DNA from 2 places in the Microbacterium sp. ABR10 genome. Region 2 is predicted to be linked to the other one. Evidence: predicted binding sites of a transcription regulator. Region 2 holds the regulator's gene; the other holds the start of a gene.

Region 1 (14,770 bases), 670 kb from region 2:
GATCCCCGTCGACGAGTGGGCCGGAGCCACGCCGTTCGACCCCGAGGGCGCGGACCGTGCGGCTCTGTGGGCACGCCGTCTGCGGCGGTGGGGGCTCGTGGATGCCGCGGGGCGCACCGCTCCGTGGGCGGAACCCCTCGCCCGGGGCGGCGACGTCGACACGTCGGCGCTACGCGAACTACTCCCGCCCGAGGTCGATCGTGTGTACCTGCAGAACGACCTGACCGCGATCGCGCCCGGGCCCCTCGCCCCGCACCTCGACGTCCGGTTGCGATCGATGGCCGTGCGCGAGTCGCGGGCGCAGGCCTCGAGCTACCGTTTCAGCGCCGCCTCGATCGGCGCGGCGATCACGGCCGGCGAGACGGCCGACTCCCTCCGCGACTTCCTCAGCGGCATCTCGCTGACCGGACTCCCGCAGCCGCTCGCGTATGTCATCGAGCGCACGTCCGCCGAGCACGGGCGGGTGCGAGTGATGAGCGACCCGGCCACCCGCCTGACGCGCGTCGTGACCGATGACGAGACACTCTTGCGCTCGATGGAGATCGATCAGTCGTTGCGCTCGATCGCGCTGTCGCGCACCGACGACGACGAACTGGTCTCGCACGTGTCGAGCGACGTCGTGTTCTGGGCACTCACCGACGCGCACTACCCCGCCGTCGCCGTCGACTCCCACGGACGACCGCGCGCGCTGGAGCGCGCGAGGCTGGCCCCGGGCTCGCAGCCCGCAGCCGAACCCGCCGACGTCTACACCGACCTGCTGCGGCGCCTGCGCGAGGGCGTGGGCGACTCGGATGCCGCGTGGCTCGAACGCGAGCTCGACCAGGCCGTCCGCGCCCGCGCCGTCATCGACGTGACCGTGCGCCTCCCCGACGGCTCCGCCCGCGTGTTCCGTCTGGAAGCGACGGGGCTGGGCGGCGGACGCCTGCGGGGTCGCGACCGGGGAGCCGACGTCGAGCGCACCGTGCCGCTGTCGCACATCGACGGTGTGACCCCCGTCGGGTGACGCCCCTTCGTCGGCGTGGTCGGCCGTCTGCGCTGCGACCCCGGTAGAATCGAACGCTATGGCTGACGGTCCCCTCATCGTGCAGAGCGACCGCACCGTCCTCCTCGAGGTCGCACACCCTCAGGCGGAGACGGCGCGGCACGAGCTCGCCATCTTCGCCGAGCTCGAGCGCGCACCCGAGCACATTCACACGTACCGCATCACGCGCCTGGGGCTGTGGAACGCCCGCGCGGCAGGTCACGACGCCGACGCGATGCTCGACACCCTCGACCGGTGGTCGCGCTTCCCGGTCCCGGCCTCGGTCAGCACCGACATCCGTGAGACGGTCAATCGTTACGGCCGACTCGTGATCGAGCGCAACGACGACAAAGAACTCGTGCTGCGCTCCACCGATGCCGCGGTCCTCAGCGAGGTGTCCCGCAACAAGCGCATCGCGCCGCTGCTCATCGGCCACCCCACCCCCGACAGTTTCCTCGTCGACGCGTGGGCTCGCGGGCACATCAAGCAGGAACTGCTCAAGATCGGCTGGCCGGCCGAAGACCTCGCCGGCTACACGCCCGGCACGCCGCACCCCATCGATCTCGCCGAAGACGGCTGGAGCCTCCGGCCCTACCAGCGACAGGCGGTGGACTCCTTCTCCGAGGGCGGCTCCGGTGTCGTGGTGCTCCCCTGCGGCGCCGGCAAGACCCTCGTGGGCGCGGGCGCGATGGCCGACACCCGCACCACCACGCTCATCCTCGTCACCAACACCGTGAGTGCGCGGCAGTGGCGCGACGAGCTGCTGCGACGCACCACGCTCACCCCCGAGGAGATCGGCGAGTACTCCGGTCAGGTCAAAGAGATCAAGCCCGTCACCATCGCGACGTACCAGATCCTCACCGCCAAGCGAAAAGGTCAGTACGCCCACCTCGCGCTCCTCGACGCCCTCGACTGGGGCCTGGTGCTCTACGACGAGGTGCACCTGCTGCCCGCCCCCGTCTTCAAGCTCACCGCCGACCTGCAGGCGCGACGCCGTCTGGGACTGACAGCGACGCTGGTTCGGGAAGACGGCCGCGAGGGCGACGTCTTCAGCCTCATCGGGCCGAAGCGCTTCGACGCGCCGTGGAAAGAGATCGAGGCTCAGGGCTTCATCTCTCCGGCCGCCTGCTACGAGGTGCGCATCGACCTCCCCGCCGGTGAACGCCTCGAGTACGCGGCCGCCGCCGACGAGGACCGCTACCGTCTCGCCGCCACCGCGCCCGCGAAGATCGACGTCGCTCGCCGCCTCGTCGAACGGCATCCGGGTGAGCGCGTCCTCGTCATCGGGCAGTACCTCGACCAGATCGACGAGCTCGCCGAAGCGCTCGGCGCCCCCCAGATCACCGGGGCGACGCCGATCTCGGAGCGCGAAGAACTGTTCCAGGGTTTCCGCGACGGCAGCATCCCCCTGTTGGTGGTGTCGAAGGTCGCCAACTTCTCGGTCGACCTGCCGGAGGCCTCGGTCGCCATCCAGGTGTCGGGCTCGTTCGGATCGCGTCAGGAAGAGGCACAACGTCTCGGTCGACTCCTGCGGCCGAAGCAGTCCAACCACACGGCGAGCTTCTACACGCTCATCGCGCGCGACACGGTCGACCAGGACTTCGCCCAGAACCGCCAGCGGTTCCTCGCCGAGCAGGGGTACGCCTACACGATCCTGGATGCCGACGGAATCGACGCCGCGGCGGCCTGATCCATAGCAGGGCGCGCCCATCGGTTCCATATCCAGCGGATTGCTGGGTCGGGTCACGATAATGAGGTCATGACAGCACCTCGCATCCTCGTCGTCGACGACGAACCGAACATCCGCGACCTGCTCATCACGAGCCTGCGCTTCGCCGGGTTCCAGGTGCGAGCCGTCGCGAACGGCGCGCAGACGATCTCGGCCGTGCTCGAGGAGGAACCCGACCTCATCGTGCTCGACGTGATGCTCCCCGATATGAACGGCTTCAGCGTCACCAAGCGTCTTCGCGGCGCGGGTTACACCGCGCCCATCCTGTTCCTGACGGCGAAAGACGAAACCGAAGACAAGATCGAGGGCCTGAACGCCGGAGGCGACGATTACGTCACCAAGCCGTTCAGCCTCGACGAGATCGTCGCCCGCATCCAGGCGATCCTCCGCCGCACCATGCAGGCCGACGAGGAGTCGATCATCCGCACGGGCGAACTCACGATGGATCAGGACACCCACGACGTCAGCGTCGGCGATGTGTCGATCGATCTGAGTCCTACCGAGTTCAAGCTCCTGCGCTACCTCATGCTCAACCCCAACCGCGTGCTGTCGAAGGCGCAGATCCTCGACCACGTCTGGGAGTACGACTTCAACGGCGACGCCGGCATCGTCGAGAGTTACATCTCGTACCTCCGCCGCAAGATCGACCCGCACTCCTCCGAGCCGCTCATCCAGACCAAGCGCGGCTTCGGCTACATGCTGAAGTCGGGCAAGACCGCCTGACGAGAAGGCATCCGCCCTGTCGCATCCTGACGATTCCCTCACGCGCTGGTGGCGCGGCCTGAGCCTTCGCACCAAGGTCACCGGCGTCACGGTCATGCTCCTGGCGATCGGCTTGTTCACGGCGGGCATCGGCACCATGGTGTTCCTGCGGACGACCTTGGTGAACAACCTCGACGAGCAGCTCGCCCAGCAGGCGGCGGGCAACATCGCCGACAGCGTGTTCACCGTGACGCCCGTCGACGGTCAGGTCGTCTTCTCGCAGATCGAGAACGCGCCGCAGATCGGGTCGATGGTCGTCGTCTACGGCCCCGACGGTGAGCGCAAGGCGTTCTACAACGGCACGGCATCGCAAACACTGCCCGAGTTGCCGTCGACGTTCAGCGTCGAGCAGACATACGGGCAACTCGATCGACGCATCGAGCTGCACGACGGCGATTCGGGTCAGCATTTCCTCGCCCGCGTCGGCGTGCTGCCGGTCAACGGGAGTTCTGGCGTCTACACCCAGATGGTGATCCAGCCGCTGGCGCCGACCGATCGCATCGTCGCCGCCTACATCGGCATCTACGCCTTCGTCGCGCTGCTCATCCTCGTCGCGACCGCCCTGCTCACCCGATGGCTGGTCACGCTGGCGTTCAGAAACCTCCGCCAGGTCGAGACGACCGCGATGGACATCGCCGCCGGCGACTTCAGCCAGCGCCTCACCGACATCGTCCCCGACACCGAAGTGGGCCGGCTCAAGACCGCCATCAACGCGATGCTCGCGCGCATCGACGGCGCCCTCGGCCAACGGGACGCCACAGTCCGGCAGATGCGCCGCTTCATCGGTGACGCCAGCCATGAGTTGCGCACGCCTCTGGTGACGATGCGCGGGTACGCGGAGCTCTACCGGATGGGCGCGATCCGCTCGGATGAGGACGTCGCGCAGTCGATGGAACGCATCGAGAAGGAAGCCATCCGCATGGGTGCGCTCGTCGAGGATCTCCTCGCCCTCGCGCGTCTCGACGAGCGACGCGACGTGACCATCACCCCGCTCGACCTGCGCCCGATCGCCCGCGACGCGGCTCTCGATCTGCGGGTCACCTCGCCCCAGCGGGAGGTGACGGTCGACGACACCACCTCACGCGACGAGATCGTGCTGCCCACCATCACCCTCGACCCTCTGCTCGATGCCGGCGGGGATCCCGCGACGGCCGCGAGCCGCCGACGCGCCGCCCCGACCACGTCGGCCATGGCCATCGCGGGTGCGACGCTGTCGCGGTTACGACGCAAGCCCAAGGATGCCGCCGAGTCGCCGTCCACGTCTGCTGACGCCGCCCCGACCGCGGCGCCCACCGCTCCGACCGGAGTAGTACGCACGCCCCCGCGGATCGCGCCGATCGTGCTGGGAGACGAGAACAAGGTGCGCCAGGTCGTGGCCAACCTCCTCGGAAACGCCCGCCGCTTCACCGGCGACAACTCCCCCATCGGCCTTCGCGTGGGCGTCGACGTCGAGAGCGACATGGGGTGGATCGAGATCATCGACCACGGCGAGGGCGTTCCGGAGCAGATCCGCGATCAGATCTTCCAGCGCTTCTGGCGCGCCGACACCTCTCGCACCCGCGAGACGGGCGGGTCGGGCCTCGGCCTGTCGATCGTGGCATCCATCGTCGATCTGCTGCACGGAACGGTCGAGGTGCGCGACACACCGGGAGGCGGTGCGACCTTCCGCGTCTCGCTCCCCCTCGCCGACCGTCGTGACGCCCAGGAGCACGCGCTCATCGAGACGCAGCCCCTCGAGCGTCTCCCTGCGGGCTATCGGCCCGAGCCGACCGCCTGACGACGCAGGACTGCCGCCGCGGGCTATCGGCCCGAGCCGACCGCCTGACGACGCAGGACAGCCGCCCGCGAGTCCTCCCTCGCCCGGTCCCGCCGCGGGCCGACGGGCGCGTGACGGGCGGACGAGCCGAAGACAGCGAAGCGCCGTCAGCCGCGGCGGGGCGTCGAGAGCGGAGGAGATCCGGGCGGCGGAGGATCTTCCGGTGCGGATCCTTCCTCCCGTCCCGGAATCTCCTCCGCTTCCGACTCCGCCGGGTGGGGCGCCTGCGACGCGTCACCCGGCCGAGTGCTGCGTGCCGACCGCGCCGCCGAACACACGAGAGAACGCGCCGCACACGCAGAACGCCCCCTCCCGGAGGAGGGGGCGTTCTGTGAACGTCAGGCGTGGATCAGAAGTCCATGCCGCCCGTCGGGTCGCCAGCCGGAGCGGCGTTCTTCTCGGGCTTGTCGGCGACGACGACCTCGGTGGTGAGGAAGAGGCCGGCGATGGATGCCGCGTTCTGCAGCGCCGAACGCGTCACCTTGGCGGGGTCGATGATGCCCTGTGCGAACAGGTCACCGTACTCGCCGGTCGCGGCGTTGAGGCCGTGGCCCACGGGGAGCTCGGCGACCTTGTTGGCCACGACGCCGGGCTCGAGACCGGCGTTGAGCGCGATCTGCTTGAGCGGGGCCTCGATGGCGACGCGAACGATGTTGGCGCCCGTCGCCTCGTCACCGACGAGGTTGAGGTTGCCGAGAGCGTTCTTGCCGGCCTGGATGAGCGCGACGCCACCACCGGCGACAACACCCTCTTCCACAGCGGCCTTGGCGTTGCGCACGGCGTCTTCGATGCGGTGCTTGCGCTCCTTGAGCTCGACCTCGGTCGCGGCTCCGGCCTTGATGACGGCGACGCCACCGGCGAGCTTCGCGAGGCGCTCCTGGAGCTTCTCACGGTCGTAGTCGCTGTCGGTGTTCTCGATCTCGCGGCGGATCTGGGTCACGCGACCCTCGATCAGCTCCGACTCACCTGCACCCTCGACGATCGTGGTCTCGTCCTTGGTGATGATGACCTTGCGGGCGCGGCCGAGCAGGTCGACGGTCGCGTTCTCGAGCTTGAGGCCCACCTCTTCGGTGATGACCTGGCCGCCGGTGAGGATCGCGATGTCCTGCAGCTGCGCCTTGCGGCGGTCGCCGAAGCCGGGAGCCTTGACGGCGACCGACTTGAAGATGCCGCGGATCTTGTTGAGCACGAGCGTCGCGAGGGCTTCGCCCTCGACGTCTTCGGCGATGATGAGGAGCTCTTTGCCCTCCTGGATCACCTTGTCGACGATGGGCAGAAGGTCCTTGATGTTCGAGATCTTCTGGTTCGCGATCAGGATGTAGGGGTCTTCGAAGACCGCTTCCTGACGCTCGGGGTCGGTGACGAAGTAGGGGTTGATGTACCCCTTGTCGAAACGCATGCCCTCGGTGAGCTCGAGCTCGGTGCCGAAGGTGTTCGACTCCTCGACGGTGACGACGCCTTCCTTGCCGACCTTGTCGATGGCCTCGGCGATGAGCTCGCCGATGGCGGGGTCAGCGGCCGAGATCGACGCGGTCGCAGCGATCTGCTCTTTGGACTCGACCTCTTTGGCGGAGGCGAGCAGCTCGTCGGTGACGGCCTTGACGGCCTTCTCGATGCCCTTCTTGAGCGAGATGGGGTCGGCGCCGGCGGCGACGTTGCGCAGGCCCTCGCGCACGAGCGCCTGGGCGAGAACGGTGGCGGTGGTGGTGCCGTCACCCGCGACGTCGTCGGTCTTCTTGGCGACCTCCTTGACCAGCTCAGCGCCGATCTTCTCGTACGGGTCGTCGAGCTCGATCTCCTTGGCGATCGAGACACCGTCGTTCGTGATCGTGGGGGCGCCCCACTTCTTCTCGAGCACGACGTTGCGACCGCGGGGGCCCAGGGTCACCTTGACGGCGTCGGCCAGCGTGTTGAGGCCGCGCTCGAGGCCGCGCCGTGCCTCTTCGTCGAAAGCGATGATCTTTGCCATAAGTGTGTCGTCCCTCCCGGACGGGTGACTTGCAGAATTGGCACTCGACGAAAGCGAGTGCTAACTCATTCTGGCACTCGACCCTGGGGAGTGCAAGCCACCGAACCCCCGCGAAACGACGAACGCCGCGGCATCCGGAACTCGGATGCCGCGGCGTTCGATTCAGCACTCAGGCCAGGCGCACCGACTCCGCCTGCGGTCCCTTCTGACCACTGCCGACGGTGAACTCGACGGCCTGCCCCTCTTCGAGGACACGGAAGCCCGACATCTCGATGCTCGAGTAGTGGACGAACACGTCCTGCCCGTCAGCGACGGTGATGAAGCCGAAACCCTTCTCGGCGTTGAACCATTTGACAGTGCCCTGCGTCATGCGAATCTCCTGTTGCTGAACGACGAGGTCATCGTAAGCACGGAGGGCGCCTCCGGATCAGGGTTCGGACGCATTGTTGACGCGCGTGCCGTCAAGTTGTTACTCCGCGGAAACACGCGGCAACGCGGGTCAGGATGCGGGCGACTCCGACGCCTGACCAGCGGCGCGATCGAGGCCGATCACGACGATGAGCCGCTTGACCGCGCTCTCGTCGTCGGGGGTGTCGGGGTCGTCGGTCGGCTGCAGGAAATCGCTCTGCGCGACTTCGGCGCCGCCGATCGCCTGGGCCAGACCCTCCGCGGCCGCCTCATCGCTCTCGCGGAGGTAGAAGACGGTCGTCTGGGCGAAGTCGGTGCTGTCGGAGTCACCCGTCTCGACGCCGTCGCCGGGCCACCCGGCCGCGACGATCGTGTCGCGCAACGAACCGGCCAATCCCTCGTCGGCGGTGCCGTTGAGCACGACGACCGCATACGACGGGTCGACCACGGCGGGCGTGGTGGCCTCGGCGGTGGGCACGGGGCTCGCGGCGTCGTCGGGACCGAGCGAGATGCGCCCGGACACGACGAGCGTGGCGAAGATGCCCGCGATGATCAGAACGAGCGTCGCGATGGCCGCCCACAGGAAGACAATCCATCCGCGCAGCCGGGGGTTCTCGGCCCGGTGAGCGCCGATACGGCCGGAGGGATCGGGCAGGTCGTCGAAGCGATCCCGAGGGAAGGTCGATCTGGCCATTGGACGATGCTATCGGTCGGAGCCTGGCCGCTCCCTCAGCGCGACGCCGCCCGACCGAGCCGTGACCGGTGGCGGTCCGCGGCCTCGTCTCGACGGCGTCGAAGGCGGCGCACGAGCATCGGGTCGTGGGCGAGGGCGTCGGGGGTGTCGATCAGGCGGCCGAGCACCTGGTAGTACCGGGCGGGCGTGAGGCCGAACTCGGCGCGGATCGCCTCTTCTTTCGCCCCCGCGTGGCGCCGCCACTCACCCTCGAAGGCGAGGAAGGCGAGTTCGCTGTCCGACAGAGTCACGCCTCCACGCTAACGGCGGACCGCTTCGGATCCGGGATGCCACGCCACCCACGCCCCCAGCGGATCCACCTCCGCGATCGCGTCGCCGTCGAGTGCCAGCGTGAAGCCTCCCCGCAGCGACTCGAAGGGTCGTGTCCAGCCGTCGTGAAGACCCGGCGCGTCGAGGGTGATCCACCGCCCCGCCGCGCGGGCGGCCGCGATCACCGCCGCGCGACGGGCGCGCGGAATGTGCGCGAGGACGCCGGGGGTCGTCACGACCAGGGTGGCGTCGCGCGGCGCGCGGGCGGCGAGGGCCGGGAGCGCGTCGGCTCCGTCGCCGGCCACGAGCAGGGGCGGATCGGCCGCGGCGATGTCGAGTGCGCCGACGATGCGTTCCCGCCGCCCCTCCTCCCCCGGCCACACGAGGTCCGTGAGCCACGCCCGGTCCTCGGCTCGGCGCGCGTCGAGCGGGTTCAGATCGATGCCCGCTCGCCACACCACCTGCGGCATCCGCACCTCCGGCATCCCCTCCAGCACGCTGTCGAGCACGACCGGACTCACCCCGTCGGCAGGGTCCAGAGCGAGGGTGTCCGCACCGCGTCGGTAGCGGTACGAGTAGCGGTCGGGGAAGAGGCAGAGCCCTGCGCTCGCGCCCACCTCGAGCAGCGCGATGGGGCCCTCGATCAGGGACAGCGCCGGCAGCAGAGCGGCGCACCGCAGTGGCTCGTTCGTCTGCACGCTCCGTCGCTCGCACTCGGCGGCGATCTCGTCGGCGTGCGAGACGACCCACGACGCCCAGGCGTCGAGGTCGCCGAACGGGGCGCCGAGCACGCGGAGGACGGCGAAGACGAGCGGAGGCTGACGTCGCGTCTCCGCGATTCGCGCGAGCGCGGTCGCCACCGCGGGATCGTCCACCACCCGGCGCGCCCACGCCTCGTACACGGCGGATCGACCGGGCGCCTCGTCGCGGGCGAAGCGCCCGTACCTCTCCACGACGGCGGTCACGGCATCTTGATCCATCCCGCAGATTATGCCGGGCCGACCTGACCGCTCCCGGGCACGACAGAATGGATGCCGGAGAAGGGAAGTTTCCATGACTTACGCCGTCGACAAGTCCGACGACCAGTGGCGCGAAGAGCTGACGCCCGAGCAGTACGCGGTGCTCCGCCAGGCCGGCACCGAGCGCGCCTGGACGGGTGAGCTGCTCGACGAGAGCCGCGCCGGTTTCTACACCTGCGCCGCATGCGGTGCGGAGCTGTTCCAGAGCGGCACGAAGTTCGACTCGCACTGCGGGTGGCCGAGCTTCTACGAATCGGTCCGCCCCGAGGCCGTCGAACTCATCGACGACAACAGCCACGGTATGCAGCGCACCGAGGTGCGCTGCGCCAACTGCGGCTCGCACCTCGGCCACGTGTTCCCCGACGGCTTCGGCACGCCGACCGGCGACCGCTACTGCATGAACTCGCTCTCGCTGACCTTCACCCCGGAAGACAAGGCGTGAGCGCACTCGAGGCGATGCGCGACCGCCGGTCGTGGTCGAAAGTCACCGACCTCGCCCCCACCGGACCCGAGCTCGAGGCGTTCGTCGCCGCGGCCGGTCGTGTCGCCGACCACAAGACGCTGCGCCCGTGGCGCATCATCGAGATCCGCGGCAGCGACCGCGATGTGCTGGCGCGCGCCCTGAACAAAGCCGACGGCAAGCGCGGGTATTCCTCGAAGCCGCGTCGTGCGCCCCTCATCATCGCTCTGGTGGCCGACGTGTCGTCGAAGAAGATCCCCGCGTGGGAGCAGGAGGCCACGGCATCCGGTGTCGCCCACATGCTCAGCCTCGTGCTCGACGAAGCGGGCTTCGGCGTGTTCTGGCGCACCGACGACAACACCCGCAGCAAAGTGCTCGCGAAGGCGCACGGCCTGAACAAGGGCGAGGTGCTGCTGGGCTGGCTGTACGTCGGGGGCAAGCCGCAGCGCTCGCGCCCGGTGCGCCGCAAGACGGTGGATGCCGCGAAGCACATCTCGCGTATGCCCGGAGGCAAGAAGAGCCGCAAGGTCGACGACGTCTCCCTCTGATCCGTACGAGTCAAGCGACGCCGCCCGGGGCTTGCCTCGGGCGGCGTCGTCGTCCGGATCGGCGGAGCGACCCTCAGCGGCGTCGACGACGCCAGGGCACGGCCGCGACGACGACCCCGGCGATGGCGACCGCCGCCGCGAGCACCGCGACCGCGGGGGACGGCGCCGCCGGAGCGGGCCACGCCGCGTCGAGCAGCACCGAGGTGGTGAGGAGCCCGACGACCGACCCGAGTCCGAGCAGCAGCACGCCCGTGCGACGCACGACCACCGACGACAGGAAGATGTAGATCACGCCCACCGCACCGCCGCTGTACAACCATGGTTCGGTCGGCACGGCGCGGGGTGCGCCGACCACGGCGGTGTGCACGACCGCCGCGACGAGCAGCACCGCGGTGCCGCCGATGAAGTTCACGAGCGTCGCTGTCAGCGGGCTCTCGACCCGCACGCGGAGGCGCCCGTTCGTGCCCTGCTGCCACGATACGGCGGCGCCGGCGACCGCGGGCACGATCAGCATCCACAGGGGCACACCCCCGAGGGCGTCGCCCGACAGGCAGACGACGACACCCGCGATCGCGAGGGCCGCCCCCACGGCGCGGCGCACAGTGACGGGGACGACCCCGGCCGGACCGTAGCCGATCCGATCGAGCACGAGGCCACCGGTGGTCTGACCGGCGACGAAGCCGACCGTGAACAGGGCGACGCCGATCGTGGCGACCGTCAGCCCTTGACTCGCCACGGTGAAGGCGCCGACGAGGCCGCCCAGGAGCATCCACGGGGGAACGGACCGGGTCCGGATGCCGTGGACCAGCCGCCCGAACCCTCGCCGTCCCTCGGGGAGCACTGCCGACAGCACGATGAGGATCAGCAGCCCGGAACTGAACGACACCGCCGCGGCGACGATGCCGTCGCCGAACGCGGCGCCGAGGGTGCCGTTGATGCGCGCCTGCAGGGCGGTGAGGGCACCGATGAGCACCGCTCCCCCGACGGCCACGCCGACCGCACCCCGTTCCGACACCGTGTCCCCCTCGTGCCCGATGTTCGGGCCGTCGTCGATCGTACGACGTGGGCTCGCGCGGCGCGCGCCCGGACGCCGCCGCCGACCGCGTGAGCGTCGTCGGGATCGCGGGCACGTCGCTGCCGACCGGGACCGATTCCATGCGTCAGGCTGTCATCCGTGACACAGCTCAACCCCGGCCCCCACGATGTCTCGCACATCCTCGGCGAACTCAACAGCGTCGGCGCCGACCGCGAGTTCCTCGCCCACGCCGAACTGCACCTCCCGCGCCTGCACGAGCTGTTCGTGCGCCTCTACGGTGAGCGCCCCGACGGCCTCGAGCGCCTGGCATCCGTCGTCGAGCTCGCCCGCCGCTCCTGGACCGAGCGTCCACGCGCGCTGAAGTCCCTCGACCGCGAACGCGACAGCACCCCCGACTGGTTCGAGAGCGAGCGCATGCTCGGGGGCGTCTGCTACGTCGACCGCTATGCGGGCGGACTCAGCGGCATCCGGGATGCCATCCCCTACTTCCGCGAGCTGGGTCTGACCTACCTGCACCTCATGCCGCTGTTCGACAGCCCCGAGGGCAACAGCGACGGTGGCTACGCCGTGTCGAGCTATCGCCGTGTGAATCCGGCACTGGGAACGATGGAGGAGCTCGCGTCCCTCGCCGCCGACCTCCGGCGTGCGGGCATATCGCTCGTGGTCGATTTCATCTTCAACCACACCAGCAACGAGCACGAGTGGGCGAAGAAGGCCGTCGCCGGCGAGCCGGGGTTCGAGGACTTCTACCTCATCTACCCCGACCGCGAGATGCCCGACGCGTTCGAGCGGACGACGCGGGAGATCTTCCCCGACGACCACCCCGGCTCGTTCGTGCAGCTCGACGACGGGCGCTGGGTCTGGGCGACGTTCTACCACTTCCAGTGGGACCTGAACTACGCCAACCCCGCCGTCTTCGAGGCGATGGCCGGCGAGATGCTTTTCCTGGCGAACCAGGGCGTCGAGATCCTGCGGATGGATGCCGTGGCCTTCATCTGGAAGCGACTGGGCACGACCTGCGAGTCGCTGCCCGAGGCGCACCTGCTGCTGCAGGCGTTCAACGCCGTGCTGCGGATGGCAGCGCCGGGGCTGCTGTTCAAGTCGGAGGCCATCGTTCACCCCGACGAAGTCGTCTCGTACGTCTCCCCCGACGAGTGCCAGATCTCGTACAACCCGCTGCAGATGGCCCTCACCTGGGAGGCGCTGGCGACGCGCGACGGTCGCCTGCTGCAGCAGGCGCTCGAGCGCCGTCATGCGCTCCCCGACGGCACGGCCTGGGTCAACTACGTGCGCAGCCACGACGATATCGGGTGGACCTTCGCCGACGAGGATGCCGCCGAGCTCGGCATCGACGGCTACCCGCACCGCCGGTTCCTCAACGACTTCTACGTCGGCAGGTCCGACGGCACCTTCGCCCGCGGGGTGCCGTTCCAGGAGAACCCGCGCACCGGTGACGCGCGGGTCACCGGCACCACGGCATCCCTCGCCGGCATCGAGGCGGGTGACGCCGGCGGTGAGGACCGAGTCGTCCTGGCGCACGCTCTGGCGCTGTCGACCGGCGGGATCCCGCTGCTCTACCTCGGCGACGAGGTCGCCCAGCTCAACGACTACGGCTACGCCGATCGCGCTGCGGAGGCGGGCGACAGCCGGTGGGTGCACCGCCCGTTCCGCCCCGAACAGAACTACGCCGACCGCACGGATGCGGCCACTCCGGCGGGACGCGTCTTCTCCCGATTGTCGCGCCTGCTCGCCGTCCGCCGCGCAACGCCCGAGTTCGCCGGCAACGAGCTGGTCGCCTTCGACGCCCATGTGGGGTCGGTGGTGGCGTTCCTGCGCCCCGGCGACGGCGGGTTCGCGGTGCTGGTCGCCGCAAACGTCGCAGACTCCGCGGTGGAGGTCGACGCGGTGACCCTGTCAGGACTCGCTCCCGAGGCCCTCGACCTCGTCACCAGCGCCCCCGTGTGGCTCGGTGCGGGTGTCACGCTCGGTGCCCACGACGTGCGCTGGCTCCGCGTGCGGACACGCTGACCCGTCGTCCCGGCGCGATCCTGACCGCACGCTGACCCGTCGTCCCGGCGCCATCCTCACCGCGCCGAGGACGACGTCAGAGGCGTTCGGGTGCCGGCAGTCCGTCGGTGGTCGCGATGCGGCGCGCGGCCGCTTCGAGCAGCACCTCGGCCGTCATGTCCTCGATCTCGACGGCGGTTCCGATCCGGGTGTCGTTCATCAGGCCGGCGATCTGGGCCTGGTGGTCGTCGACGTGTTCGTTGCGGCTCGCACGACGCACGACGGCCACGGGGTAGACGCCGGCCTCGAGCAGGCCCAGGATGGTGCCGACGCCGGCGTGGGTGACCACCACGTCCGCCTCGTGGAGGGCGCGGTCGAAGGACGCGGCATCCATGTCCTGCACGACCCGGCCGGGCAGATCGTCACGGGTGGTGTACCCGAGCTGCCAGGTGGTGTCCTCGCCCATGAGACCCGTCGCCAGCAGGGCGTCCACGAGGGTGTCGAATCGGTAGCCCTGGATGGTGCCGAGCGTCACGAAGATCTTCAGCGGTCGTCCCTCGGGGGCGACACGATCCTCGATCGAGAACGTCTCCAACACGCTCGGGTGCAGGCCCCATCGACCGCCGGCCCACGAGCGGTGCTGCGTCCGCATCTCGGCGAGACGGCTGTGGTAGAGCATGCGGCCCGTCAGCGAGGGCCCGAGGACGCGCGAGACGCTCTCGATGTACAGCGCCGGGATGCCGCGTCGACGCGCGACCGGCAACGCGGCCGTGGCGAGTGCGGCCCCGGTGCTGACGGCGGCGTCGAAGTGTTCGACCGCGAGCGCCTTGTCGATCTGCCCCACCGCTTTGAGCGTGCCGCGCCAGTCGCGCGGTTTGATGTAGGGCACGAGAAGGGTGCGCTTGTCGCGCAGGAGCGATCGGGTCTGGGGCGAGTCGAAGCTGACCCACAGCGAGTCGTCCGTCGCCCCGAGCCCGGGTGCCAGGCGCACG
Region 2 (14,770 bases):
GACGCCCTGCGCGTGGCCCTGGCCTTCGCCGGCCCGGTGGAGGACGACAAGGACTGGAACGACGTCTCCACCACGGGCGCGGCCAAGTTCCTCGCCCGCGCCCTGCGCATCGCGCACGACGTCGACAGCGAGACCGACGTGGTCTGGGCCGAGGGCGACAAGTCCCTCCGCCGCGTGACGCACCGCCTCCTGGCCGAGGCGCCGAACCTCATCGAGCAGACGAAGTTCAACGTCGTCGTCGCCCGTCTGATGGAGCTGGTCAACGCCACCCGCAAGGCGATCGACGGCTCGGCCGGCGTCAGCGATCCTGCGGTCCGTGAGGCTGCCGAGGTCATCGCGATGGCCCTCGACCTGTTCGCCCCGCACACCGCAGAAGAGATGTGGCAGACGCTCGGCTACGACGGATTCGTGGGACTCGTGACCTGGCGTCAAGCCGATCCCACCCTGTTGGTGGAAGACAATGTCGTCGCCGTCGTGCAGATCGACGGCAAGGTGCGCGCGACCCTCGAGGTCTCGGCCAAGATCGGCGGCGACCAGCTCGAGGCCCTCGCCCGCGGCGACGAGCGCGTGCGCCGCGCCCTCGGTGAGCGTGAGATCGTGCGCGCGGTGGTGCGTCCGCCGAAGGTGGTCAGCTTCTCCACGAAGTAGCGCGGGGGTTGCGGTCGTTGAGCCTCCGGAACCGGCATCGACCCTGATCGCCCGATGCCACGTCTCCACGCCATGCGGCGCGGGGGACGTGGCATCCGGTGGCTCGACGCGCTCAGGATGCCGAGGTGTAGGCGCTTCCGTCGCGGGTGCGAGTGAGGAGGCCAGCGTCGATCAGGTAGCGCCGCATCGACACGGGGTCGTCGGTGATCTCTGCGAGTCGATCGGTGACGTGGGCCTCGGTGATGGTTTCCTGCGGCCCCAGGACGCGGGTCGCGATGTGGGCGAGCACCTCCCGGCGGTCGGCGGCGCGTGAAGGGTAGGTCGACAGGCGTCCCTCGGTGAAGAATCGCGCGACGCCGTCGGGGCGGACGGACGTGGATGCCGCGGCGAGGGCGATGCGGAAGATCTCGGACTCCGCCCGCCAGCCGCCGTCGACGGGGGAGATGAGTCCCGCCGTCTGAAGGCTGTCGAGAACCCGACGGCGTTTGCCGGGGGAGAGCGACGACAGGTGCGCGTCGACGGATTGTCCGAGGACGACGAGCGCGTAGATCTCTCGCGCACGGTCATCGGCGAGGGCAGCGACGACAGGACGCCAGGAGTTCGCGGACATCCCCCCAGGCTAGGGCTGCTCCTCCCCGGCGGACGAGCTGCCGCGTTTGTGCACGGATCGGTTCCCGGTCGCCACGCAGACAGTACGGCGTTCGTAGCGTCCTGGTGTGACCTCGACTTCCGACCCCGTACCGAGCGACAAGCTGGCGCCGCGCGCGCGCCTGGGCGTCGGCGCCGTCGTCGTGCTGGTGCTACTGTCCTTCGCGGTCACGATTGGGATCGGCATGGTGCGCGGTGCGACCGGCGCCGAGGTCGTGGAGCCGGTGTCGACCGCCTCATCGTCTCCGCGGGTCCCCGCCGAGGCCGGACTCTACGTCCACGTCGCCGGGGCCGTACGCGAGGCCGGTCTCTACCGACTCGACGCCGGAGACCGGGTGGCCGATGCCATCGCGCGGGCGGGTGGCTTCGCCGATGACGCGGCACGCGACGGGGTCAACCTCGCGCGTCCCGTCGCCGACGGCGAGCAGATCGTCGTGCCGGTGGTGGGGTCCGAAGTCGCGGGGCCCGCCTCCGGTGGCTCGGCGGCAGACGGACTGATCGATCTCAATACCGCCACCCCCGAGCAGCTCGACACCCTTCCGCGCGTGGGTCCCGCGATGGCCGACCGCATCATCGAGTGGCGTGAGACGAACGGCCGGTTCACCAGCGTCGACGATCTGCAGTCGGTGCCGGGCATCGGTGAGAAGATGCTGGCCGCCCTTCGCGATCTGGTGCGGGTGTGAGCGCGCGTCGCGCGCTTCGGCGCCGAACGCTGCGCTCGGTATCGGTCGCGGCGGCGACCTGGGTGTCCGCCGGGCTGACCACCGCGATCCCGGATGCCATCCTCTTCGCCGTCGGGCTCGGCATCCTGTCCTGCATCGCCACCGCCGTCCTGGTGTGGCGTCGGCACCCCGCGCTGGCCGTCGCCGCGGTCGCGCTCGCGTGCGCAGCCGCGACCGCGGGGACCGTCGCGTCGCTTGCGCCCGTGCGGTCGCAGATCGCCGCATTGGAAGCGGAGGGCGGTCGCTACCTCGAGCTCGATGTGACGGTCACCGGGCGCATCGACGGGTCGGCCGACGGGGGTGCCTGGTTCGACGCGACCGCCGCGACGGTGCGTGCGGGAGACAGGACCGTGGTCGGCGCGATTCCCGCCCGTGTGCTCGTCGATCCGGGCGGACGCGCGGCGCTCGCGCGAGCGAGCATGGGCAGCACGGTGTCGTTGTCGGGGCGAGCGATCCCGGCCGCGGCGGGGGAGCGTGCCGCGCTCGTCGTGCGGGGCAGCGAGGTCGTCTCGGCGACCGAGCCGACCGGTGTCTGGGCGTGGTTCGAGGGCCTGCGCGATGCGCTGGTCGCATCCACACGCGGTCTACCGCAACCAGGGGCCGGTCTCGTCCCGGGGCTCGCCGTCGGCGACACCTCCAGTCTCGACTCGGCGACCGAGGCCGCCATGAACGCGTCTTCGCTCTCGCACCTGACCGCCGTCTCGGGCGCGAACTGCGCCATCGTGGTGGGCGCGGCCTTCGCCCTCCTCGCTCTGTGCGGCGCACCCCGCGGCCTGCGCGTCGGTGGGGCCTTCGTCGTCCTGGCCGCCTTCGTCGCCTTGGTCACTCCGGAGCCGAGTGTCGTCCGGGCGGCGGCCATGGCCTCGGTGGCGATGATCGCGGTGGCTCTGGGCCGCCCGGCGATGGGCGTTGCGGTGCTGTCCCTCGCCGTCACCGTGCTGCTCGTCGTCGACCCCTGGCTGGCGCGCTCTCTGGGCTTCGCACTCTCCGCCGCGGCGACCGGTGCCCTGCTCGTACTCGCGCGCCCGCTCGCCACGGGACTCGGTCGATGGATGCCGAGAGCCCTCGCCCTCGCCATCGCCGTTCCGACGTCGGCCCAGATCGTCTGCGGCCCGCTCATCGTGCTCATCGACCCGCACGTCCCCCTGCTCGGCGTTGCGGCCAACCTCGTCGCCGATCCGGCCGCAGCCCCCGCGACGATCGCCGGGGCACTCGCGTGCGTCGCGCCGTTCCCCTGGTTGCGCGATGGACTGACCGCCCTGGCCTGGGTGCCCGCGGCGTGGATCGCCGCCGTCGCGCACACGAGTTCTTCGGTCGCCGCGCAGAACCTCCCCTGGCCCGACGGGCCGGCCGGGGCGATACTCCTCGCTCTCGTCGGAGCCGCCCTCCATCTGGTGATCGTGCGTCCTCGACGCCTGCCCCGCCTCACCGGCCTCGCGTCGGCGGCGATGGCCGTCGTCCTCGGTCTCGTCCTGGGGAGTTCCGCCGTGCGCACGGTCGCGGGGCCGCTCACCATACCCTCCGCGTGGCAGCTCGCGATGTGCGACGTCGGGCAGGGCGACGCGACGCTGTGGCGGTCCGGAGGTGCGACCGCATTGGTCGACACCGGTCCTGATCCCGCAGCTCTCAACCGCTGCCTGGCCCAGTTCGGCATCGACCGGATCGATCTGCTCGTCCTCACCCACTTCGATCTCGACCACGTCGGGGGTTCGCCGGCTGTGATCGGTCGGGCCGCTCTCGTCGTGCACGGTCCGGTGGACGGACACGCCGACCAGCGGCTGCTCGACCGTTTCGCGGCGGCGGGCGCGCAGCTCCAGCAGGCGACGACGGGGACCACGGGGGCGCTGGGCGCCACGCGGTGGCAGGCGCTCGGTCCGGCACCCCGTACAGACCCCGGCAACGACGCGAGCGTCGCGATCGACGTCGCGGGCGTCGATTTCCCTCGAACGGTGCTCCTCGGCGATCTCGGCGAGGAGTCGCAGGCGGCCCTGCGAGGGCGCGTGGACGTGCCCCGGGTGCAGATCGTGAAAGTGGCGCACCACGGCAGCGCAGACCAGGATGCCGGTCTGTATCAGGATCTGCATCCGACGGTCGGATTGATCGGTGTGGGTGCTGACAACACCTACGGCCATCCGACCGCCTCTCTCCTGTCGATGCTGAGAGCCCTCGGCACCGCGATCGGGCGCACCGATCAGGACGGAGCGCTGGCCGTCTGGCTCGATGCCCACGGCGCGCTGACGCTCTGGCGGGAGCATGCGGGGGAGCCGGGGGCGCCGGAGAACCCGAGCCAGGCGCCGCGTGAGACAGGAAAGGCGGTGGCGGGCCCGGCTCGCGGCGTCGGGTGGATCCGAGTGAACCGAGGCGGTCCTGAAGGGGGTGGATGGGCAGCGGGGCGAGGCGCACCGCGCGAGGGTGTTCCGAGTGGGACACGGAGGGCGCCGAGGGGCACCGGCGGTCGGGAGCGCCCGAGTTCCGGCGCCTGACGGCGACGGGGCTCGTGGGGCACGGGGATGAGCCGACGCACCGGGACACGGTGTCGGAGCCGATCGCTAGGCTGGGGGAGTGACCCCGGCACCCCGACGCTCCGCCCCCGCGAAGGCGAAGTCGGCCATCCCCCAGGTGTCGTGGCGCGCCCCGCAGCCGGCGCCGATCGTCCTCATCTCGGGGCCCGAAGAGGTCTGCGCCGAGCGCGCGACCGCCGGCATCCGCGCCATGCTGAAGAGCGAAGATCCGAGCCTCGAGGTCACCGACATCCGCGCCGACGACTACGCCGCCGGCACCTTGCTCGGCGTGACCTCGCCGTCGCTGTTCGGCGAGCCCCGGCTCGTGCGTGTGAGCGGCGTCGAGAAGTGCAGCGATACGTTCCTCGCTGAGGCGGTGTCGTACCTCGCATATCCGCAAGATGGAGCCACTGTCGTGCTCCGGCACACCGGCGCGAGCGTGCGAGGCAAGAAGCTGCTCGACGGCATCCGGTCGGGTCAGGGTGGCGGTATCGAGATCGCCTGTCCTGCTGTCAAACGCGACTCCGACCGCTTCGACTTCGCCGTCGGCGAGTTCAGGGCGGCGCAGAAGCGCATCGCGCCGGTGGCCCTGCGCTCACTCGTCTCGGCGTTCGCCGACGATCTCACCGAGCTGGCCGCCGCCTGCCAGCAACTGATCGCCGACGTACCCGGCGACATCGACGAGCGCACCGTCGAGCGCTATTACGGCGGTCGCGTCGAGACGTCCGCCTTCACCGTCGCCGACACCGCCATCGCGGGCCAATACGGGCCGGCGCTGCTCGCGCTCCGTCACGCGCTGGCATCCGGAGCCGACCCCGTCCCCCTCGTCGCCGCCGTCGCCATGAAGCTGCGGACGATGGCACGAGTCGCCGGCACCCGCGAGTCGTCGCCGGCCCTCGCGCAACGACTCGGCATGAAGGACTGGCAGGTCGACCGCGCCCGCCGCGACCTCGTCGGCTGGACCGGCAACACGCTCGGCATGGCCATCCACGCCACCGCCCGGGCCGACGCCGAAGTGAAGGGCGCATCGCGCGACTCGGTCTTCGCCCTCGAGCGCATGATCACGATCATCGCCACGCGCGCGCCTTACGGCGACTGAGTCCGCCGTCGCGCGCAACGGCATCCGGTCAGCGTCGCATCAGGTGACGCGCGAGGAACGTCGCCGCCATCAATGTGAGCCGGGGCTCCGCCCGGCGGAGGTCACGGACCACGACGACCTCCCCGTGATCGGGCGAGGCGACCGCGGCCGCCCACCTCAGTGCCGGCTCCGGAGGCTGCCCGCTCGCGGGAACATCTCCTCCGAACAGCTCCACAAGACGCTCTCGCGGGTCCTCCCGGTCACCGAAGAATTTCGCCGCGCGCTCACTCTGCATGTCGTACCTCCTGGCAACCAGGCTATGAAGGGGCGACCGAGGCCCGCATCCTCCGAGGGGATGAGTTGGTGCGCCGCGAGATGCACCGTCGACCTCGTCTGTGCACCAGGGCCGCGGTCCGCTCAGGTCGAGACGGCGGTCAACCGGCGCGGTCCCACTGGGGGCTCAGGGGAGGAGATGCGGGGAGGGGAGGACCGAATCGCGCCCGTTGGTCCTCCGCTCGTCGCACCCCCTCCGCTCCGCACACGGCCCCGCCGCGCGCACATCGCCGCGGCCTCCGCACACCGCCGCGGCCTCCGCACCTCGCCCGACCCTTGCCGCGACCCCGGCCTCCGCGCCTCGCCCGGCCTTTGCACGCGACCCCGGCCTCCGCCCGTCGCCCGGCCTCCGCACGCCGCCCGGCCTCCGCACGTCGCCCGGATACGCCCCGCCTCGCCGTGGCGAGGCACGACCCGCTCCGGAAACGACGAAGCCCGCCCCGCAGATGCGGGACGGGCTTTCGAAGAAATGCTGCGGCTCAGAGAGCGGCGACCGACTTCGCGATGGCCGACTTGCGGTTCGCAGCCTGGTTCGAGTGGATGACACCCTTGCTCACGGCCTTGTCGAGCTTCTTGGTCGCGACGACGAGGGCCTTCTCAGCGGCCTCCTTGTCACCGGCCAGCACGGCTTCCTTCGTGCGACGCACGTGCGTCTTCAGCTCGCTCTTGACGGCCTTGTTGCGCTCGCGCGCCTTCTCGTTGGTCTTGTTGCGCTTGATCTGCGACTTGATATTCGCCACGTCGACGGTCTTTCGTTTGAGTGAGTGTTGGAAGTGCCGGGCGAGCGGTAGAGGGGCGCTGCACCGGCGGTCGTGGAGGTCGGGAAAAACCCCACACGCAAGCCAAGGACCGAGTCTATCAGCTAGACGCCTCCACCGTGGTGAGCGCCACGTCCAGCACGGCGTTGAACACGCGCGGGCGCATCGCCGTGACGATGTGCGTCGTGCGCGGCACGATGACGAGCTCGGCGTGCGGGGCGACGGCGGTGAACAGCTTCTCGTTGATGCGCAGCTGATCCCACTGTCCGTTGACGAACCACAGCGGCACCGTGATCCTGCGGAGGGATGCCAGCAGGTCGAGGTCGGAGAGTGAGGCCAGGGCGATGTGCTGTGCGTCGAGGGCGTATCCACCGGCGCCGAAATCGGGACGCGTCTCGGGCGGCAGGGTGAGATCGAGCACCCGGTCGGTGAACCCCATGCCGCGGTCGGGGAGGCTGTCGGCGCGACGGATCAGATAGCGGTAGGTCGCCAGCGCCGGACCGCGAGGAAGAGACGTGCACGACGCGGCGACCAACGCGGCCACGGGCGGCGGATCCTCCCGCCCGAGGTAGTCGATCGACAGCAGCCCGCCCATCGAATGCCCGACCAGCACGACGGGCCCGTGCTCGGCGGCATCCCGAACCGCCCGGTCGATCGTGGCGTACGCCTCGTCGAGGGTGAACGGCTCCCCGCGGCGCGTGCCGTGACCGGGAAGGTCGACCGCGGTCACCGGGTTGCCGCGCTCCTGCAGGTGCGCGACCTGCGCCCGCCACATGGTGGACGACGTGCGGATGCCGTGCACGAACACGACCTGGACCGTCATGGCATCCACTGTATGAGGGTGTGCCGCGGCGAGACCTGTGAGCCCGAGCGCCGACACCACACGATCGCGATGAGAGCACACGCTCGCAGATGACGCGAACGTGCGGTCTCGCGCCGACCGCGTGATCTCGCGACCGCCGCCGTCGCGGCCGGGGAGGAGCCTGGATGCCGGGACCCTGAGCATCCGCGGACGGCGATGTCGGCGCACCACCGTAGAATCGACGGAACATGTCACCGCGCGCCCTGAAGCCCCTCGAGCCGTCTGCCACCCCGCCGGAGCAGATCCGCAACTTCTGCATCATCGCTCATATCGACCACGGCAAGTCGACGCTGGCCGACCGCATGCTGCAGATCACCGGCGTCGTCAGCGACCGCGACATGCGTGCGCAGTACCTCGACCGCATGGACATCGAGCGTGAGCGCGGCATCACGATCAAGTCGCAGGCGGTCCGGATGCCGTGGTCCACCGCCGACGGCACCTTCGCCCTCAACATGATCGACACGCCCGGCCACGTCGACTTCACCTACGAGGTCAGTCGCTCGCTCGCCGCGTGCGAGGGCGCCATCCTGCTGGTCGACGCCGCGCAGGGCATCGAGGCCCAGACGCTGGCCAACCTCTACCTGGCGCTCGAGAACGACCTGCAGATCATCCCGGTGCTGAACAAGATCGACCTGCCGGCGGCCGACCCCGAGAAGTACGCGGCCGAGCTCGCCGGCCTCATCGGCGGAAACCCCGAAGACGTGCTGCGCGTGAGCGGCAAGACCGGCATGGGCGTCGAAGAGCTGCTCGACCTGATCGTCGAGAAGATCCCCGCCCCCGTCGGCAAGCCCGACGCCCCGGCCCGGGCGATGATCTTCGACTCGGTCTACGACGCGTACCGCGGTGTGGTCACCTACGTCCGCATGATCGACGGGTCGCTGCAGCCGCGCGAGCGCATCCAGATGATGTCGACCACCGCCACGCACGAGCTGCTCGAGATCGGCGTCTCCAGCCCCGAGCCGGTGCCCACCCGCGGCCTCGGCGTCGGCGAGGTGGGCTACCTCATCACGGGTGTGAAAGACGTGCGCCAGTCCAAGGTCGGCGACACGATCACCACCCACCGCAAGCCCGCCACCCAGGCGCTGCCCGGGTACACCGACCCGAAACCCATGGTCTTCTCGGGCATCTATCCGATCGACGGCAGCGACTACGCCGAGCTGCGGGAAGCGCTCGACAAGCTCAAGCTGTCCGACGCGTCGCTGCAGTACGAGCCCGAGACCTCGGTCGCGCTCGGCTTCGGCTTCCGCGCGGGCTTCCTGGGGCTTCTGCACCTCGAGATCATCACCGAGCGCCTCTCGCGCGAGTTCGGGCTCGACCTCATCACCACGGCACCGTCGGTGACCTACGAGGTCACGACCGACACCGGCGAGACCGTCTCGGTCACCAACCCCAGCGAGTACCCCGACGGACGTGTCGCGTCGGTGTCGGAGCCGATCGTCAAGGTCGGCATCCTGCTGCCGAAGGACTACGTCGGCACGGTCATGGAACTCTGCCAGACGCGCCGCGGCACGCTCCTCGGCATGGAATACCTCAGCGAAGACCGCGTCGAGCTGCGTTACCACATGCCCCTCGGCGAGATCGTCTTCGATTTCTTCGATCACCTCAAATCGCGCACGCAGGGCTACGCGAGCCTCGACTACGAACCGGCCGGCCAGCAGACCGCCGACCTGGTCAAGGTCGACATCCTGCTGCAGGGCGACAAGGTCGACGCGTTCAGCTCGATCGTGCACCGTGAGAAGGCGTACGCCTACGGCACGCTCATGGCCGAGCGCCTGCGCAAACTCATCCCGCGCCAGCAGTTCGAGGTACCGATCCAGGCCGCCATCGGCGCCCGCATCATCGCGCGCGAGACCATCCGCGCCATCCGCAAAGACGTGCTCGCCAAGTGCTACGGCGGTGACATCACCCGCAAGCGCAAGCTCCTCGAGAAGCAGAAAGAGGGCAAGAAGCGCATGAAGATGGTGGGTCGTGTCGAGGTGCCGCAAGAGGCGTTCATCGCCGCGCTGTCGGGCGACGTCGAGGCCAAGAAGTAACGCACCCAACCGAGAGGGGTGGATCATGCGACGGCAGAATTTCACCGATGACACGGTCGACTACGCGGCGGTCGGCGCCACTCAGGCGCCCGACCTGATGCAGTACCCGCCGGAGCATTCCGTGCCCGCCGAAGACGCGTGGCGAATCGGCAGCGGCGAGGAGCGTTTCGTCGCCGCGGGCGAGCTGCTGCTGTCGTGGGCACCGCTGCGCGGCGAGGAGCTCAGCATCACCGACGTGCGCCCGGCATCCGGAGAAGGCTACGCCGGAGTCGGGTTCGACGCCGAGGGGGCCCCGGTCGCCCCCAGCCGCCTCGAGGCCGAGCAGCGCTTCGCCGCCGACGGCACCCCGTTCGTCAGCCCCGGCACGGGTGTGCACCTGCACGGCAAGGTCGACGGTCACCGAGCCGACGCCGAGCTGCGGGTCATCTCGGTGTTCGAGGAGCCCCGTCGCGTCGGATTCATCCTCGGCACCGTCGGTCACTCGATCGTCAGCGGCGAAGAGCTGTTCTCGATCGAATGGCGCGACAACGACGAGGTCTGGTTCGTCGTGCGTGCGTTCGATCGTCCGACCGCGCCCACCTACCGGCTGTTCACCAGCCGCGTGCGCCGCCGCCGCAAGGCGCTTTTCGCGCGGTACCTGCGCGCGATCTCGCCGCTGTACACGTCCTGATGGGCGGGCCTCTACCGCTCGGAGATCCTGCTCCCGCCGACGGCCGCCTCCCCGGCGACCTCGCCGTCGATCCCACCACCGACTTCGGTGTGTATCTGCACGTGCCCTTCTGCCGAGTGCGCTGCGGCTACTGCGACTTCAACACCTACACCGCGAGCGAACTGCGTGGTGCGCGGCAAGACGACTTCGCCGACACCCTCGCCGCGGAGGTGCGCCTGGCGGGTGCGGTGATGGATGCCGCGGGCGGTCGCCGCGCGGCATCCACCGTGTTCTTCGGGGGCGGAACGCCCACGCTCCTCCCGCCCGGCGATCTGGCGACGATGCTGGACGCCGTGCGCACCGAGTTCGGGATCGCCGACGGCGCCGAGGTGACCGTCGAGGCCAATCCCGACACCGTCGACGACGCCGTGATGCAGACGCTCGCATCGGCGGGGATCACGCGCGTGTCGATCGGCATGCAGTCCGCCCGTCCGCACGTGCTGGCCGCGCTCGACCGCACGCACGACCCCGCCAACGTCGCCACGGCGGTCGCGGCCGCACGGCGAGCGGGGCTGGACGTCTCGGTCGACCTCATTTACGGCGCGCCGGGGGAGTCGCTCGACGACTGGCGCGCCTCTCTCGAAGCCGCCACGGCTCTCGGGCCCGACCACATCTCGGCGTACGCGCTGATCGTCGAAGACGGCACCAAGCTCGCCAGGCAGATCCGTTCGGGCGTCGTCGAGGAGCCCTCCGACGACCTTCAAGCCGACATGTACGAGCTGGCCGACGAGTTGCTCGCAGCCGCCGGGTACGACTGGTACGAGGTGTCGAACTGGTCTCGCGGAGTCACCCACCGCTCCCGCCACAATCTCGCCTACTGGCGGGGCACGGACTGGTGGGGTTTCGGCCCCGGAGCGCACAGCCACGTCGCGGGCCTGCGCTGGTGGAACGTGAAGCACCCGGCGGCGTACGCGCAGCGGATGGCGGCCGGAGAATCGCCGGCCGCGGGTCGGGAGCGCCCCGACGAGACGGCACGACGCCTCGAATCGGTGCTGCTGCGCAGTCGTATCCGCGAGGGCCTGGCGGTGTCGGAGCTGCTCGGCGAGGGGCGAAAGGCCGTGGCATCCCTCATCGCCGACGGTCTCGTCGAGGGCGCGGATGCCGTGCGCGGGCGCATCGTGCTCACCCGCCGCGGGCGTCTGTTGGCGGATGCCGTGGTGCGGGCGCTCACCGCCTGACGGCGCACCGCGCGTTCCGGAGGACATGCCGCGCCTCGGGGAAGCTGCGACAAACGCGATCGCGAGGCAGAAACGCGCCGTCGAGCCGTTTCCTCCACGCCAGGGCGTTACTCGCAGCGCCCGCACCGGTGCCGGCGTTCGACGGACCGGGAGACGGCATCCGCGAGCCCCCCGACGCAGTGTCGTGCCGATCCCGTAGAATTGGCACTCAATCGAGCCGAGTGCCAAACGGGAGGAGCAGCGCATGGTGTCGGAACGCGGCCTTCAGGTGCTCCGCGCGATCGTGCAGGACTACGTCGACACCCGTGAGCCCGTCGGAAGTAAGGCGATCGTCGACCGCCACGCCTTCGGGGTGTCAGCGGCGACCATCCGCAACGACATGGCCCTGCTCGAAGACGAAGACCTCATCGTCGCTCCGCACACCTCGTCGGGGCGCGTGCCCACCGACAAGGGTTATCGCGTGTTCGTCGACCATCTCGCCGAGCTCCGTCCGCTTTCGAGCGCGCAGCGCAGCGCCATCACCTCCTTCCTCGATCAGGCGGGCGACCTCGACGACCTCCTCGCGCGCACCGTGCGGGCCCTTACGCAGCTGACGGGCCAGGTCGCGATCGTCCAATACCCGTCGTTCGCGCGGGCCAACGTCTCGCACGTCGAGCTCGTCGCTCTCGGCGGTCCCCGGGTGCTCGTCATCCTCGTCACCGACACCGGCCGGGTCTCGCAGCGCATCGCGCTCGTACCGGCCGAGCCCACCGAGGCCGACATCGTCCAGCTTCGTGCCCGCGTGAGCGCCGTGCTCGTGGGCCGCAGCGTCGCCGAGTGCGTGCAGCGCGTCGGTGATGCGACGGCCGACGCACCGCGACCGGGTGTCCTGATCGAGGCCATCGCCGACGCCGTGCTGCGGGTGGTCGGCGAAGAACTCGAGGAGTTCCGCCAGGACCGCCTCGTCATGGCCGGTGCCGCGACTCTCGCCAAGCGCGAGCAGGACTTCCGCGGCAGCATCTATCCACTACTCGAGGCCATCGAAGAGCAGGTCACACTCCTGCGACTCATGACCGAGATGGTGGCCGACGAGAAGGGGCTGTCGGCGAGCATCGGTCGCGAGAACGAGCCGTTCGGCCTCGTCGAGGCCTCGGTGCTGGCGAGCCGCTACGACGGCTCCACCGGTGGCGCACGCGTGGGCCTCCTCGGCCCGATGCGCATGGACTACTCATCGAATCTGGCGGCGGTCCGCGCCGTCGCGCATTATCTGACCCGCATGCTCGAAGACGACGACAGCGCACGCTGACGAGCATCACCCGAACGACCCCGCGAGAGCGGGCAGGAAGGCGACTGTGGCTGACCACTACGAGGTCCTGGGCGTCGAACGCGACGCCAGCCCGGAAGACATCAAGAAGGCGTACCGACGTCTCGCGCGCCAGCTTCACCCCGATGTGAACCCCGGCGACGATGCGTCGGAGCGCTTCAAGCTCGTGACCCACGCCTACGACGTGCTCAGCGACCCCGAGCAGCGTCGCCGCTACGACATGGGCGGCGATCAGAGCCCGTTCGGCGGCGGGGGCGCGGCCGGTTTCGGCGGGTTCAGTGACATCTTCGAGACCTTCTTCGGCGCGGGCCAGAGCAGCGGGGGCCGCGGTCCCCGCCCGCGGTCGCGTCGGGAGCGGGGTCAGGACGCCCTGGTGCGCGTGACGCTCGAGCTCGGCGATGTCGTCTTCGGCGCCCACCGCGATCTCGAGGTCGACACGGCCGTGCTGTGCGAGACCTGTCAGGGCTCGTGCACCCAGCCGGGCACGAGCGAGGTCACCTGCGACATCTGCCACGGCTCCGGACACGTGCAGCGCACCGTCCGAAGCCTCCTCGGAAACGTCGTCACCAGCGCTCCCTGCACCGTGTGCCAGGGGCACGGCACGACGATCCCGTACCCGTGCGGCACGTGCCAGGGTCAGGGGCGTGTGCGCGCGCGCCGGACCGTCTCGGTCGACATCCCCGCCGGTGTCGAGTCGGGTCTGCGCCTGCAGCTGCCCGGCTCCGGCGAGGTGGGCCCCGCGGGCGGCCCCAACGGCGACCTCTATCTCGAGATCACGGTTGAGGCGCACGACGCCTTCAGCCGCGACGGCGACGACCTCGTCGCCACCCTCGAGGTCTCGATGCCCGATGCCATCCTCGGCGCCACCACGACGATTCAGTCGCTCGACGGCGACGTCGATCTCGAGGTGCGCGCGGGCGTGCAGTCGGGTGATGTGCTCACCATCAAAGGTCGCGGCATCACGCCGCTGCGCGGAAGCCAGCGCGGTGACCTCAAGGTCGGCGTGCACGTGGTGACCCCCACGCGCCTCGACCACCGTGAGCGCGCCCTGATCGAGGAGTTCGCCAAGCGCACCAAGGCCCCCAAGCCGCGGCTCGCCGAGCACCAGCAGGGAATGTTCAGCAAGTTCCGCGACCGCTTCCGGCACTGACCGTGGCGCTGCATTTCGTCACCGACGAGGCGGCATCCGCTCAGCCGGGGGATGCCGTCACGCTCACCGGAGCAGAGGCGCACCACGCCGCGGCCGTCCGCCGCGTTCGCGTCGACGAGGCGGTCACCCTGGGCGACGGACGCGGGACCTGGCTGGAGGGCCTCGTGACCGCGGCGACGCCGAAGCACGTGGACGTCCGGGTGACCGCGCGGGAAGACCGCCCCGCGGCGTCGCCGCGTTTCGTTCTCGTCCAGGCGCTCGCGAAAGGCGACCGTGACGAGCTCGCCGTGCAGGCGGCGACCGAGCTCGGCGTCGACGCGATCGTGCCGTGGCAGGCCGCGCGCAGCGTGTCCCGATGGGATGCCAAGGCCGACAAGGGAATCGCCCGCTGGCGCACGATCGTGCGCGAGGCCGCCAAACAAGCGCATCGCGCGTGGATCCCCGAGGTCGAGGGTGTCGCCCGCACGGCCGACCTGGTCGCTCTCGCGGGCACCGCGCTCGTTCTCGTGCTCGAGCCGTCGGCATCCGACCGTCTCACCGTCGTCGCCGACGAGGCCGCAGACGGGCGCGACGTCGTGCTCGTTGTCGGCCCCGAGGGCGGGATCGCGCCGGAGGAACTCTCCGCCCTCGAAGCTGCCGGCGCGCGGCTCGTGCGCCTCGGCGACACGGTGCTTCGCACCTCGACCGCGGGGGCGGCGGCCATCTCGGTGCTGTCTGCTGCGCACGGGCGTTGGTGACGCGCGCGCCTCGCGTGCGCGCGTCCGGTATCGACGGCGCCCGAACCGCAGGCCCTGCCGTCCCGCGCCCCGCCTCGACACCGTGGATCGGGGCGGGGAATGTGCAGCGG

What was found. Region 2 encodes HrcA, which represses chaperone genes, less so after heat shock. Its sites were predicted from a motif close to TTNGCACTCGNNNNNNNCGAGTGCNAA; they were not measured.
Region 1: groL (chaperonin GroEL) is a predicted target of HrcA. The motif match lies at 7,335-7,361, and genes of this name have one in related genera.

The regions. Positions count from the first base shown of each region.
Region 1 is NZ_CM173821.1:2,444,016-2,458,785, forward strand. It holds gene ACXKZF_RS11325 (helicase-associated domain-containing protein) at 1-1,003, shown strand, start outside; gene ACXKZF_RS11330 (DNA repair helicase XPB) at 1,062-2,711, shown strand; gene ACXKZF_RS11335 (response regulator transcription factor) at 2,781-3,473, shown strand; gene ACXKZF_RS11340 (sensor histidine kinase) at 3,568-5,289, shown strand; gene groL (chaperonin GroEL) at 5,678-7,297, opposite strand; gene ACXKZF_RS11350 (cold-shock protein) at 7,467-7,667, opposite strand; gene ACXKZF_RS11355 (LytR C-terminal domain-containing protein) at 7,797-8,399, opposite strand; gene ACXKZF_RS11360 (DUF3263 domain-containing protein) at 8,435-8,689, opposite strand; gene ACXKZF_RS11365 (DUF2332 family protein) at 8,699-9,688, opposite strand; gene msrB (peptide-methionine (R)-S-oxide reductase MsrB) at 9,762-10,169, shown strand; gene ACXKZF_RS11375 (nitroreductase family protein) at 10,184-10,735, shown strand; gene ACXKZF_RS11380 (DMT family transporter) at 10,809-11,750, opposite strand; gene ACXKZF_RS11385 (alpha-amylase family protein) at 11,949-13,799, shown strand; gene ACXKZF_RS11390 (glycosyltransferase) at 13,876-14,770, opposite strand, start outside.
Region 2 is NZ_CM173821.1:1,772,673-1,787,442, reverse strand. It holds gene leuS (leucine--tRNA ligase) at 1-648, shown strand, start outside; gene ACXKZF_RS08215 (DUF2087 domain-containing protein) at 761-1,258, opposite strand; gene ACXKZF_RS08210 (ComEA family DNA-binding protein) at 1,365-1,979, shown strand; gene ACXKZF_RS08205 (ComEC/Rec2 family competence protein) at 1,976-4,501, shown strand; gene holA (DNA polymerase III subunit delta) at 4,581-5,618, shown strand; gene rpsT (30S ribosomal protein S20) at 6,410-6,670, opposite strand; gene ACXKZF_RS08190 (alpha/beta fold hydrolase) at 6,789-7,511, opposite strand; gene lepA (translation elongation factor 4) at 7,739-9,583, shown strand; gene ACXKZF_RS08180 (DUF1990 domain-containing protein) at 9,609-10,253, shown strand; gene hemW (radical SAM family heme chaperone HemW) at 10,253-11,470, shown strand; gene hrcA (heat-inducible transcriptional repressor HrcA) at 11,715-12,755, shown strand; gene dnaJ (molecular chaperone DnaJ) at 12,802-13,923, shown strand; gene ACXKZF_RS08160 (16S rRNA (uracil(1498)-N(3))-methyltransferase) at 13,926-14,660, shown strand.